One region of the Streptomyces sp. NPDC017943 genome, then DNA from elsewhere that is predicted to be linked to it. Evidence: riboswitches for the same ligand, from Rfam matches in the RefSeq annotation. Region 1 holds a riboswitch; each other region holds the start of a gene.
The links. A riboswitch is a leader RNA that binds a small molecule or an ion and turns the genes downstream of it on or off. The one in region 1 is predicted to bind cobalamin.

Region 1 (3,260 bases):
CTGCGGGATCTCCCACGCCGTGCGGTAGAGGGCGCGCACGTCCTCGGGGATCCAGGCGAAGTCCTGCACCGAGCCGTTCGCCTCGCGCAGGGCCTCCCGGGTGCGGGCGTCCCACACGCCGAGCCGCTTCAGCTCGTCCACCAGGTAGGAGTTCACCTGGAGGAACTCGCCCGACAGCGTCTCGCGCTTGAACAGGTTGGACACCTGCGGCTCGATGCACTCGTACACGCCCGCGATCGAGGCGATGGTGGCCGTGGGCGCGATGGCCAGGAGCAGGGAGTTGCGCAGGCCGGTCGCGGCGATCCGCTCGCGCAGGGCGGCCCAGCGCTCGGGCCACGTCCGTTCCACGTCGTAGTGGTCGGGGTGCAGGACGCCCCGGGCGGTGCGGGTCTTCTCCCAGGCGGGCAGCGGGCCGCTGCGCTCGGCGAGATCGGCGGACGCCTCGTACGCGGCGAGCATGATGCGCTCGGCGATCCGGGTCGACAGGGCCTTGGCCTCGGGCGAGTCGAAGGGCAGGCGCAGCTGGAAGAAGACGTCCTGCAGGCCCATCGCGCCGAGGCCGACCGGGCGCCAGCGGGCGTTGGAGCGGCCCGCCTGCTCGGTCGGGTAGAAGTTGATGTCCACGACCCGGTCGAGGAACGTCACCGCCGTGCGGACGGTCTCGTCCAGCCGCTCCCAGTCGATGTCCCCGCCGGTCACGAAGGCGCCGAGGTTGACCGAGCCGAGGTTGCAGACCGCCGTCTCCCCGTCGTCGGTGACCTCGAGGATCTCCGTGCAGAGGTTGGAGGAGTGCACCACGTGGCCGGGCTCGGCCGTCTGGTTGGCGGTGCGGTTGGCGGCGTCCTTGAAGGTCATCCAGCCGTTGCCGGTCTGCGCGAGGGTGCGCATCATGCGGCCGTACAGCTCACGGGCGGGCAGGGTCTTCCGCGCCAGGCCCTTCGCCTCGGCCGCACGGTACGCGGCGTCGAACTCCTCGCCCCACAGGTCGACCAGTTCGGGCACGTCCGAGGGGGAGAACAGCGACCACTGCGCGTCCGCGTTCACGCGCCGCATGAACTCGTCCGGCACCCAGTGCGCCAGGTTGAGGTTGTGCGTGCGCCGGGCGTCCTCGCCGGTGTTGTCCCGCAGCTCCAGGAACTCCTCGATGTCCGCGTGCCAGGTCTCCAGGTAGACCGCGGCGGCTCCCTTGCGGCGGCCGCCCTGGTTCACCGCGGCGACCGAGGCGTCGAGGGTCTTCAGGAACGGGACGATGCCGTTGGAGTGGCCGTTGGTGCCGCGGATCAGCGAACCCCGGGCACGGATGCGGGAGTAGGCCAGGCCGATGCCGCCCGCGTGCTTCGACAGGCGCGCGACCTGGTGGTAGCGGTCGTAGATCGAGTCCAGCTCGTCCTGGGGGGAGTCGAGCAGGTAGCAGGACGACATCTGGGGATGCCGGGTGCCGGAGTTGAAGAGGGTGGGGGAGGAGGGCAGGTAGTCGAGGCGGCTCATGAGCCCGTAGAGCGCCGCGACCTCGTCCACCGCGCGGGCGGTGTCGTCCTCGGCGAGGCCGCTCGCCACCCGCAGCAGGAAGTACTGGGGTGTCTCGACCACCTTGCGGGTGATCGGGTGCCGCAGCAGGTAGCGGCTGTACAGCGTGCGCAGGCCGAAGTAGCCGAAGCGGTCGTCGGCGGCGCCGTCGACCAGCGCGTCGAGGCGGGGGGCGTGGACGCGTACGAACTCCGCGGTGCGGTCGGCGATGAGCCCCTCGCGGTGGCCGACCGCGACGGACCCGGTGAAGGACGTGACCCCCTGCGAGGCGGCCTCCTCGCGGATGCCGATGGTCAGCAGGCGTGCGGCCAGCCGGGAGTAGGCCGGGTCCTCCGAGATGAGGCCCGCCGCCGCCTCCGTCGCCAGGTCCCGCAGCTCCCGCTCGTCCGCCTGCGCGGACCGGCCGCGCAGCGCGGCGGCGGCGACCCGGCCGGGGTCGGCGTCGGGGAGGTCGGCGGTCAGTTCGGTCAGGGTCCGCAGCAGCGCGGCACCGGGAGCGTCCTGCTCCGGTTCGGCGGCTGCGGCCGGATCCGCTGGCGCGATGGTCACGGGGGCTCTCCCTCGCTCGGCACGGGGCCTCGCCGAGGGCAGGGGGCAGCACACGGACGCACACGGCGTCACGCGTCCACCGGCCCATTCCACGAGGCCCGGACGTCAGGGCACACCGGCCGGCGGCCGGGTGCACTGTCGGCAGGTCCTCGGACTGACCGTCATGCGCGCAGAGGGGCATGGGTTCACCGTTGCGGGACAGTTCCGGATTCGCACCGGATTCCCCTGCGGCGACAGCGAGCATGAGCATACATCTTGTGCCGGGCCCGGGTGGCACCCCCAGATGTAGTGTCGCGGGGGTGTCGGAGTGTCGGCTTCACATGACGGCGGGCCGCCGTGACGTTCGGTCACGGCGGCCCGCCGTTCGGTGGTCGCGGCGTGCCGCGCCGTTCGGGTCAGTGCGACGATCCGGCGGTGGCCGGCGGAAGCTCCACCTGGACTCCCGGGTCGCCCGCGTCGGCCGTGTAGTCCTCCGGCTTGGTCTCGTCGACGCCGTCGGGGGCCTTCACCGCCTTCAGGACGAAGGTCAGGACGACCGTCACGACCACGTTCAGCACGAACGCCGTGAGGCCGATGTAGCCGATCTCGCCGATGCCGGGGATCTCCTTCGACGAGCCGCCGAAGTGCTTCTGCGTCGGGGAGGCCACGCCGTAGGCGGCGAGGGTGCCGTAGACCATGCCGACCGCCCAGCCCGCGAGCAGCGCCCAGCGGTGGAACCAGCGGGTGAACAGGCCGCCGACCAGGGCCGGGAAGGTCTGCAGGATCCAGATGCCGCCCAGCAGCTGGAAGTTGATGGCGACCGTCTTGTCCATGGTGAGGACGAAGACCAGCGCGCCCACCTTCACCAGCAGCGAGACCAGCTTGGAGACCTTGGTCTCCTGCGCGGGGGTGGCGTCCGGCTTGAGGAAGTCCTTGTAGATGTTGCGGGTGAACAGGTTCGCGGCCGCGATGGACATGATGGCCGCGGGCACCAGCGCGCCGATGCCGATGGCCGCGAAGGCCACACCGGCGAACCAGTCCGGGAACATCGTCTCGAACAGCTGCGGGATCGCCAGCTGCCCGTTCTGCACCTTGATGCCGGCCGCGATCGCCATGAAGCCGAGCAGCGCGAGCAGGCCCAGCATCAGCGAGTACAGCGGCAGGATCGTGGTGTTGCGGCGGATCACCTCACGGCTCTTCGAGGA
Region 2 (3,260 bases), on a different contig from region 1:
TAGAGGAACAGGACGCCGACGGCCGAGAAGGCGAGCACGCCGCGCAGGTACGCGGGCCAGCGCATCTGCGTGTCGGGGTCGGCACCGATGCCCTTGTAGATCCACTTCTCGACGCGCCGGTGCTTGTCGGAGGTGTAGACCTTGGCCATATAGGCGCCGAGGGGCTTGTGGACGAGCGCGAGCGCCGCTATGAGAGCCAGCAGCTGGAGCACGCCCGCGAGTACGGGACCCATCGCTTGTCTCAGAACCTCTCCGGGAAGATCAGGGCGAGGACGAGATAGCCCAGCAGGGAGACGGCCACGACGAGGCCGACGATGTTCTCGGCGGTCACAGCTTCGTCACCCCCTTGGCGACAAGAGCCACCAGCGCGAACACCGCGATCGTGGTGACGACGAAGGCCAGATCGGCCATCGCGAACTCCTGAGGTGAGGTTCGGTTGAACGGACAGCACGAGAAAAGCGCATCCGTGGCCGGATCAGACCGGTCGTTGACGGCTCCCTGACGGCGAGACCTCCGGCTTTGACGGAACCCTGACGGCGCACAGTCCGAGGGGTGAGCGGGCTCACGGTGGAACGGACAGCGTGCTGGACGGCTGGGCACGGCTGCGCAGCGACTGGGCTCTCCTCCGGGGTGAGCGGGTGACGCGGACGACCCTGGTGTGGTTCGTGTACAGCGCGGTCGAGCTACGGCGCATGGCCGAGGAGGCGGGGTTCGGCCAGGTGGAGATCTTCGGTGGTTTCGACGGCCGCCCCTACGACGAGAACGCCGAGCGGCTGGTGCTGCGAGCGGTCCGCGAGGCATGACGGAGGGCGTGGGGGCGTACGCGCCGATATACGCGCCCTTTTGACGCGAGCTGGGCGGATCGTAGGATCAGCGGGTCATCGCCGCGACGGGAGACAGGAAGCCGGTGCGAATCCGGCACGGTCCCGCCACTGTGACCGGGGAGTGCACCCCTGAAGACGCCACTGCGCACCGCGCGGGAAGGCAAGGGGGAGCGTCGATCCGGGAGTCAGGAGACTGCCCTGTCGCGGGCCCGATCCGAGGAGCGCGGACTCCGCAGGAGGCTTCACGTGCACGACCGTCCCCCGCTGTTCCCGCCTGCCCGAAGGCACTACGCCCGGCGTGCCACGGCCGCGGCCGCCGCCCTGTGCGCGGCCCTGCTGACCGCCGGCTGCGGCTCGTCGCAGGACACCACCGAGGACGCGAAAGCCACGGCCGCGTCGTCCACGGGCTTCCCCGTCACCGTCGACAACTGCGGCGTGAAGACGACGTACGACAAACCGCCCTCCCGCGTCGTCACCATCCACCAGCACCCGGCGGAACTCATGCTCGCCCTCGGCCTCGGGGACCACATGGTCGGCACCGCCTTTCCCGACTCGGCCGTGCTGCCAGAGCTGAAGAAGGACTACGAGGAGATCCCGGAACTGGCTGAGAAGGAACCGTCGTTCGAGACGGTCCTGGACGCCGAGCCCGACCTGGTCTACGGCGGCTACGGCAGCGCCTTCGCCGAGAACGAGGGCCGTTCCCGCAAGGCGTTCGCCGACGCCGGCATCGACACCCACCTCAACCGCGAGTACTGCGGCAAGAAGCGGGTGACGATGAAGGACACCTACGACGAGATCCGCACGATCGGCAGGATCTTCGGCGTCCCGGACCGGGCCGACAAGCTGGTCGCCGACCTCACGGGCCGCGTCGGCAAAGCCGCCGCCAAGGTCGAGGGCGAGCCCGCTGTCCCCGTCTTCGTGTACGACAGCGGCGACAAGTCCGCCTTCACCGCGGGCGGCAAGAGCCTGGGCACCGAACTGATCCGGCTGGCCGGCGGCAAGAACGTCTTCGCCGACCTCGACGACGTCTTCGGCGACGTCTCCTGGGAGCAGGTCGTCGAGCGCAAACCGGAGGTCATCGCGATCTACGACTACGCCGGCGCAGGGAGCGTCGCGCAGAAGAAGAAGTTCCTGCTCTCCCAACCCGCCCTCGAGGACGTGCCCGCGATCAGGAACAAGCGGTTCGTCGTCCTGCCACTGACCGCGACGCTGGTCGGCATCCGCTCGGCGTACGCGGTCGAGGACCTGGCCCGCGGCATCCACCCCGAGAGCTTCGCGTGACGGCCCCGGTCGTCGAGACCGGTACCGAGCGCGCCGTGCGAAAACGGCGCCAGGGCGACGGGCGGGACGGCCGGGCCGGTCTCCCCGTCACCCTCCTCGTCCTGGCCGTCCTCCTGGCGATCTCCGCCACCGCCGGTCTGGCCATCGGGTCGGTCCAGGTACCGCCCGGCCAGGTGTGGGGCATCGTGACGCACGCCCTGGGCGCCGACTGGGGGGAACCGGACTGGTCGCGGGCGCGGGAGACCATCGTGCTGGACGTCCGCGCGCCCCGCGTCCTCCTCGGCGCCGTGGCCGGTGCCGGGCTGGCGGTCGTGGGAACCGCCCTGCAGGCCCTGATCCGCAACCCGCTCGCCGAGCCCTACCTGCTCGGCGTCTCCTCCGGGGCGTCCCTTGGCGCCGTCGTGGTGATCGTGTTCGGTGTGGCCCTGTTCGGGGCGGCGTCGCTGTCGGCCGCCGCGTTCGCGGGCGCCCTCGGCGCACTGCTGCTCGTCTACGCCAGCGCCCGCACCGGCGGCCGGATCACCTCGACCCGGCTGGTGCTGTCCGGTGTGGCCGTCGCCGCCGTCCTCACCGCCGTACTGAACCTGCTGCTGCTCACCACCGACCGGGGCAACGAGGCCCGAGCGGTCCTCGCCTGGACCCTCGGCGGCCTGGGCGGCGTCGACTGGGACGCACTCTGGCTTCCCAGCACCGCCCTACTGCTGGGCGTCGGCGTGCTCATGGTGCAGGCCCGCAACCTGAACCTGCTGCTCGCCGGTGAGGAGGCGGCGACCACGATGGGGCTGGACGTGGCACGCTTCCGCGCCCGTATGTTCGTCCTGCTCTCCCTCGTCACCGGCGTCCTGGTCGCGGCCTGCGGACCGATCGGCTTCGTCGGCCTGATGCTGCCCCACATCGTCCGTCTCGTCGTCGGCGGCGACCACCGCCGCGTTCTGCCGACGGCCGCACTCGGCGGTGCGGTCTTCCTCATCTGGGCCGACATCGCCGCCCGCGTGGTCGCCGCGCCCATGGAGATCCCCGTCGGAGTGCTCACCGCCCTGTGCGGCGGGCCCTTCTTCCTGTGGCTGATGCGCCGCGACGCCCGTCGGAGCACCGACCGAGGAGCACCATGACCGGCACCGAGCTCGTCATCGACACGGTCACCCTCACCGCCGG
Region 3 (3,260 bases), on a different contig from region 1:
ACCCGGGTCGACGTCAACGGCGTGGTCCGCCGCCGACTGGGCGCCCGCAAGGCCTCGTTCGCCGCGATGGACACCGCGACCGGTGAGACCGGCATGGAGTACGGCGGCATCACCCCGATCGGGCTGCCCGCCGACTGGCCCGTCCTCGTGGACGCGGCCGTGGTCGACCTGCCCTACGTCCTCGTCGGCAGCGGCCGGCGCCGCGGCAAGCTGCTGGTCCCGGGCAAGGCCCTCGCCGAACTGCCGGGCGCCGAGGTCGTGGAGGGCCTCGGAGCTCCCGTTCCGTAGCGCGCCGCCGCGCCCGGGCGCTGCTCGGCGAAACGCCCGCGTCTCCGTCTCCGGCACCAAGCGGTCCACCGAGGCCGCCTACAGCGCGGCGACGGCCCTCGTCACCGCCCCAGTCGGGGGATCTCGATGGCCGGGCAGCGGTCCATCACCATCTCCAGACCCGCCGCGCGGGTCCGTTCGTACGCCGCCTCGTCGACGACGCCGAGCTGGAACCAGACACCCTTCGCGCCCTTGGCGACGGCCTCGTCCGCGACCGCGCCGGCCAGGTCGCTGTTCACGAAGACGTCCACGACGTCCACCTCGAAGGGGATGTCCGCGAGGCTCGCGTACCCCTGCTCGCCGTGCACCGTCTCCGCCTTCGGATGCACCGGCACCACGCGCTTGCCGAAGCGCTGGAGCGTCGCGGCCACGCCGTACGCGGCACGCTGCCGGTTCGACGACAGGCCCACCACGGCCCAGGTGTCGCCGAGTTCGGTGAGAATCCTGCGGACCGCTGCCTCGTCGCCGTACACCGGTGACCTCCTCGGGAGTCGCAAAGGAACTGTTCCCGGTCAACGGCCCGGGCAGCCCGGTGATTCCCCGGCACCCCCGTGATAGCTTGCCGAGGCCAGTCGAACCCATGTACGTGGGTCAGGGAATCCGGTGCGAATCCGGAACTGACGCGCAGCGGTGAGGGGGACGGGCGGGGCCTCGGCCACTGGACGCACCGCGTGTCCGGGAAGGCGCCCCGATCCGGACGAACCCGAGTCCGAAGACCTGCTGGCGGCCCCCGCGGCCGACGCGGCGGGGGAGCACTGTACGACCGGGCTCCGCGACCGAGCCCTCGACGACCGAGGACTGGTTCCCCGTGCCCCTCGCCCGACCCGCCCGCGCGGCCGCCCTGCTCGCCGTCTGCTCCCTGCTCCTCGCCGGTTGCGGCGGCACGGAACCCTCCGGCCGCCATGACGGGAAGACAGCCGTCACCCTCCGCAACTGCGGGCACGAGGTCCGCGTGGAGTCCCCGCCGCGGCACGCCGTCTCCCTCGACCAGGGCACCACCGAGATCCTGCTCTCCCTCGGTCTCGCCGACCGCCTCGCCGGCACGGCCACCTGGACCGACCCCGTGATGAAAGGGCTCGAGAAGGAGAACGCCGAGGTGCCGCGGCTCGCCGACAACAACCCCTCCTTCGAGCGGGTCCTGGACGCCGACCCCGACTTCGTGACCGCCTCGTTCGTCTCCACCCTCGGCAAGGGCGGCGTCGCCACCCGGGAACAGTTCGAGAAGCTCGGCGTCCCCACCTACGTCTCCCCGTCCGACTGCGCCGGCAAGGACAACAGCTCCGGCGGCGACGGCTCCCGCGGCAAGCCCCTCGGCATCGGCACCGTCTACCGGGAAGTGCGCGACCTGGCCGCGATGTTCGGCGAGCGGGAACGCGGCGACCGGCTCGTGGCCTCCCTGCAACGGCGGATGGACCAGGCCACCGCGGGCCTCGACGCCTCCCGGGTCACCCTCCTGTACTGGTTCGCCAACTCCGACTCGCCCTACATGGCGGGCTGCTGCGGCGCGCCCGGCATCATCACCCGGGCCCTCGGCGCGCAGAACGTCTTCGACGACACCCACGACGAGTGGCCGCAGATCAACTGGGAGACGGTCGCCGACCGCGACCCGGACGTCCTCGTCATCGGCGACCTGACCCGCACGTCGCAGACCGCCGAATCGGCCGCGAAGAAGATCGCCTTCCTGGAGTCCAACCCGGTCACCCGGACCATGGACGCCGTCCGCCACCGGCGGTACGTGCTGCTCAGCGGGCAGGCCATGAACCCGACCATCCGCACGGTCGAGGGAGTGGAGCAGGTGGCCGCGGGGCTGCGCCGGTTCGGGCTGGCCGGGTGACCGCCCCGGATCCGGCCGGCCCCCGCGTCCGCCCTCGCCGCGCCGCCGGGCTCGCGCTGGGCGCGGCCGGAGCCGTGACCCTCGTGGTCTCGGTCGCCGCGGCCATCACGATCGGCCCCGCCGACATCGGCGTCGGGGACGTGTGGTCGGTCGTGGCCGCCCATCTCGGCCTCGGGGAGTCCGGGCTGACGCCCGTGCGGGACGGCATCGTCTGGCAGCTGCGGCTGCCGCGCACCCTCCTCGCCGCCGTGTGCGGGGCCGGACTCGCCGTGTGCGGGGCGGTGATGCAGTCGCTGCTGCGCAACCCGCTGGCCGACCCGTTCGTGCTCGGGGTGTCCTCCGGCGCCTCGACGGGAGCGGTCGCCGTCGTCGTGCTGGGCGTCGGCGGGGGTGCCGTGTCGGTGTCCGCGGGCGCGTTCTTCGGCGCCCTCGTCTCCTTCGCGCTCGTGCTGCTGCTCAGCCACACCCTCGGCGGCACCACCGACCGGGTCGTCCTCGCGGGCGTGGCCGCCATGCAGCTGTTCTCCGCGCTGACCTCGTTCGTCGTGATGACCTCGGCCGACGCCGAGACGACCCGCGGCGTGCTGTTCTGGCTGCTCGGCTCGCTCGGCGGCGCGGGCTGGACCGACGTCCGGCTGTGCCTCGCCGCACTGGCCGTCGCCCTGACGATGTGTCTGGGGTACGCCCGTACGCTCGACGTCTTCGCCCTCGGACAGGACACCGCCGCCGCTCTCGGGGTCTCCGTGGCCCGGACCCGCCTGGTACTGCTGTGCGTCACGGCCCTGCTCACGGCCGCGCTGGTCAGCTCCGCCGGGGCCATCGGCTTCGTCGGGCTGGTCCTGCCGCACGCCGCCCGGGCCCTCACCGGCCCCGGCCACGTCCGGCTGCTGCCGGTCACGGCCCTGGCCGGCGCCGTGTTCCTGGTGTGGGTCGACACCCTCGCCCGGACCGTGCTGGACCCCCAGAGGGTCCCGGTGGGCGTCGTGACGTCGCTCGTCGGGGTGCCGGCGTTCGTGGCGGTGCTGTACCGGACACGGAGGGTGCGATGAGCGGCCCGGACCGCCCCGGCGCCGCACGGAGTCCGGACAAGTCGGCGTGG
Region 4 (3,260 bases), on a different contig from region 1:
GCGGTTCCGGCTGGAGGCCCAGACCGCCGGGCGCCTGAACCACCCCCACGTGGTCGGCGTGCTGGACTTCGGCGAGTTCGACAACCGGCTCTACCTGGTGATGGAGCTCGTCGACGGCGACAGTCTCTCCCAGCTGCTCGCCACGTCGGGCGCGCTGCCCGCCGAGCGCGTGGCGGTCCTGGCGGCACAGGCCTCCGCCGGCCTCGCCGCCGCGCACGCACAGGGCATCGTGCACCGGGACGTGAAACCCGCCAACCTGCTGCTCGACGCCCGCGGCACCCTGAAGATCGGCGACTTCGGCATCGCGCGCTTCATGGACGACCCCGGCGCCGCGCTCACCGCCACCGGCCAGATCGTCGGCACGGGGATGTACCTGGCCCCCGAACGCGCCCTGGGCAAACCCGCGGGCCCCGCCTCCGACATGTACTCGCTGGGCTGCGTGCTCTACCAGCTCCTCAGCGGCCGCCCCCCGTTCGAGGCGGACAGCGCCGTCGCCCTGCTCCACCAGCACCTCGACGCCGCTCCGGTGCCGCCCCGCGAGCTGGGCGTCTCCGGTCTGCCGCCGGCGTTCGAGAACTACCTGCTCGGCCTGCTCGCCAAGCAGCCCGAGGACCGGCCCACCGCGCAGCAGGCGGCCGAGTGGTTCGCGGGCGGCGCCTGGCGGGGGCTGCCCGAGCCGCTGCCGGAGATGTCGGCGCCCGGGCGGTCCCGGCCCCGGCCCGCACCGGCCGCTCACGGCACCCCTGCGGGCGCGGGGGCGAGCAGCCCGACCACGTACGCGCTGCCGGCGGCACCCGGGTCGCGCAGCGCGGCCCGCGCGGCGCAGGCGGCGCGTCCCGGGCGCGGTGGGCGACGCGGCGGGGGGAGCGGAAACCGTTCGAAGGCCGTCGCCGCGGTCGCGGCCGCGGCGCTGTTCGTCGCCGCGATGCTCATCGGCATGCAGTGGTTCTCGCCGGACGACACCGCCACGGAGGGCACCGACCCGGGCCCCTCGCCCACCGCGAGCACCCCCACCGCCGCGGCGAGTTCCGGCCCGGCGTCGGGATCGCGGCCGGACTCCGGCCCGGCCGCCGCCACGCCGGCCACCGGGACGGTGGCCGATGTCACCCCGCCCGGCACGACGCCGGTCGAGCAGGCCCCGCCCTCTCCGGCCGCCGAGAGCACCGCACCCCCGCCGGACGCGGGCGCCGAGCCACCGGCGGAGGCGGAGCAGCCGGAGCAGGAGCAACCGCCCGCGCAGCAGGGGGACGGCGAGGCCGAGGACGGCGGGGACGAGGGCGACGACTGACCCACGAGGCGTTCCCCCGGCGGAGCCCCAGGTGCGCCGGTGTGCGAGGGGGCGCCCCTCGCGCGCCCCCGGGTGCGGGTTGTGCTCGTCCTGATCCGGGCCTTATTGTCACCTGGCCTTGGTGAACGGGAAATCCGGTGTGATGCCGGTGCGGCCCTCGCCACTGTGAATCGGGAAGTCCGGCTCCGGCCCTCGCGGGCAGCCACTGGGTCCTTGTGACCCGGGAAGGCGGAGTCCGGGCGGTGGTACCCGTCAGCCAGGAGACCGGCCAAGGCGCGTCAACCATCCACGAGGTGCTGGAGAGGGTCTGCTGAGCCATGCACATAGCCGAGGGTTTCCTTCCTCCGGCGCACGCGGTCGCCTGGGGCGTCGCGTCGGCGCCGTTCGTCGTCCACGGGGTCCGGTCACTCACCCGTGAGGTGCGCGAGCACCCCGAGAGCACCCTGCTCCTCGGCGCCTCCGGCGCCTTCACGTTCGTCCTGTCCGCGCTGAAACTGCCCTCCGTCACGGGCAGTTGCTCCCACCCGACGGGCACGGGCCTGGGGGCCATCCTGTTCCGGCCGCCCGTCATGACCGTGCTCGGCACCATCACCCTGCTCTTCCAGGCGCTGCTGCTCGCCCACGGCGGGCTGACCACGCTCGGCGCCAACGTCTTCTCCATGGCGATCGTCGGGCCCTGGGCCGGGTACGCCGTGTACAAGCTGCTGCGGCGGTTCGACGTGCCGCTGATGGTGACGGTGTTCTGCGGCGCGTTCGTCGCCGACCTGTCCACATACTGCGTCACCAGCGTGCAGCTGGCGCTCGCCTTCCCCGACCCGGGCAGCGGTTTCCTGGGCGCGCTCGGCAAGTTCGGCTCCATCTTCGCCCTCACGCAGATCCCGCTCGCGGTGAGCGAGGGACTGCTGACGGTCCTCGTGATGCGGCTGCTGGTGCAGTCCAGCAAGGGCGAGCTGACGCGGCTCGGCGTGCTGCTCACCGCCAAGGAGACGCGCGACGAGACCGAGGCGGTGGCCCGATGAGCCGGAACACGAAGATCAACCTGCTGCTGCTGTTCGTCGTGGCCGCGCTCGCCGTGCTGCCGCTCGTGCTCGGCCTCGGCGACCACAAGGAGGAGCCCTTCACCGGCGCCGACGCCGAGGCCGAGACGGCGATCACCGAGATCGAGCCCGACTACGAGCCGTGGTTCTCCCCCCTGTACGAACCGCCGTCCGGGGAGATCGAGTCGGTCCTGTTCTCCCTCCAGGCCGCGCTCGGCGCCGGTGTCCTCGCCTACTACTTCGGGCTGCGCCGGGGACGACGGCAGGGCGAACAGCGGGCGCTGGAGCGGGAGGCGGCGGCCGCTCCCCCGGCCGCCGGGGAGTCCGTCTCCGCGAAGGACTGAGCCCGGGTGCTGCCGATCGACGCGGCGGCGCACAGCAGCCGCTGGCGCCGCCGTCATCCCGTGGACAAGGCCGTGCTCGGACTGGGCCTGACCGTGCTGGCCGTCTGTCTGCCGCCCTGGCCGGGCGCGGCCCTGGTGCTCGCCACCGCGGTCGTGCTCCTGCTCGGTCCGGCCGGTGTGCCCGGGCGGCGCCTGTGGCGGGCCTACCGGGTGCCGCTGGGCTTCTGCGCGACCGGCGCGCTGACCCTGCTGGTGCAGGTCGGCGGGCCGGGCGGGTTCGTCTCCCTCGCCGCCGACGGTCCGCTGCGGGCCGGGGAGTTGATGCTGCGCACCTCCGCGGCCTCGCTGGGCGTGCTGCTGTTCGCCTTCACCACGCCCATGTCCGACCTGCTGCCGCGCCTGGTGCGCGCGGGGGTCCCGGCGCCCGTGGTGGACGTGGCGCTGGTGACGTACCGGATGAGCTTTCTGCTGCTGGACTCCGTGCGCCGCATCCGGCAGGCCCAGGCGGCCCGGCTCGGTCACACCGGCCGCCGCGCCGAGTGGCGCTCCCTGGCCGGTCTCGGTGCCACGGCGTTCGTGCGGGCCTTCGAC

Region 2: another riboswitch for cobalamin. It lies ahead of ACH4C6_RS19435 (ABC transporter substrate-binding protein); the one in region 1 lies ahead of ACH4C6_RS02220 (ribonucleoside-diphosphate reductase subunit alpha).
Region 3: another riboswitch for cobalamin. It lies ahead of ACH4C6_RS13045 (ABC transporter substrate-binding protein); the one in region 1 lies ahead of ACH4C6_RS02220 (ribonucleoside-diphosphate reductase subunit alpha).
Region 4: another riboswitch for cobalamin. It lies ahead of ACH4C6_RS07820 (energy-coupling factor ABC transporter permease); the one in region 1 lies ahead of ACH4C6_RS02220 (ribonucleoside-diphosphate reductase subunit alpha).

What each region holds. Positions count from the first base shown of each region.
Region 1 is NZ_JBIRHH010000001.1:509,486-512,745, reverse strand. Features, by position in the region: gene ACH4C6_RS02220 (ribonucleoside-diphosphate reductase subunit alpha) at 1-2,076, opposite strand, end outside; cobalamin riboswitch at 2,199-2,333, opposite strand; gene mctP (monocarboxylate uptake permease MctP) at 2,472-3,260, opposite strand, start outside.
Region 2 is NZ_JBIRHH010000005.1:562,196-565,455, forward strand. Features, by position in the region: gene kdpA (potassium-transporting ATPase subunit KdpA) at 1-233, opposite strand, end outside; gene kdpF (K(+)-transporting ATPase subunit F) at 242-331, opposite strand; gene ACH4C6_RS19430 (hypothetical protein) at 582-803, shown strand; cobalamin riboswitch at 897-1,020, shown strand; gene ACH4C6_RS19435 (ABC transporter substrate-binding protein) at 1,071-2,105, shown strand; gene ACH4C6_RS19440 (FecCD family ABC transporter permease) at 2,102-3,217, shown strand; gene ACH4C6_RS19445 (ABC transporter ATP-binding protein) at 3,214-3,260, shown strand, end outside.
Region 3 is NZ_JBIRHH010000003.1:787,571-790,830, reverse strand. Features, by position in the region: gene ACH4C6_RS13055 (YbaK/EbsC family protein) at 1-288, shown strand, start outside; gene ACH4C6_RS13050 (CoA-binding protein) at 390-800, opposite strand; cobalamin riboswitch at 880-1,067, shown strand; gene ACH4C6_RS13045 (ABC transporter substrate-binding protein) at 1,136-2,161, shown strand; gene ACH4C6_RS13040 (FecCD family ABC transporter permease) at 2,158-3,210, shown strand.
Region 4 is NZ_JBIRHH010000002.1:626,214-629,473, forward strand. Features, by position in the region: gene ACH4C6_RS07815 (protein kinase) at 1-1,288, shown strand, start outside; cobalamin riboswitch at 1,391-1,576, shown strand; gene ACH4C6_RS07820 (energy-coupling factor ABC transporter permease) at 1,606-2,307, shown strand; gene ACH4C6_RS07825 (energy-coupling factor ABC transporter substrate-binding protein) at 2,304-2,669, shown strand; gene cbiQ (cobalt ECF transporter T component CbiQ) at 2,676-3,260, shown strand, end outside.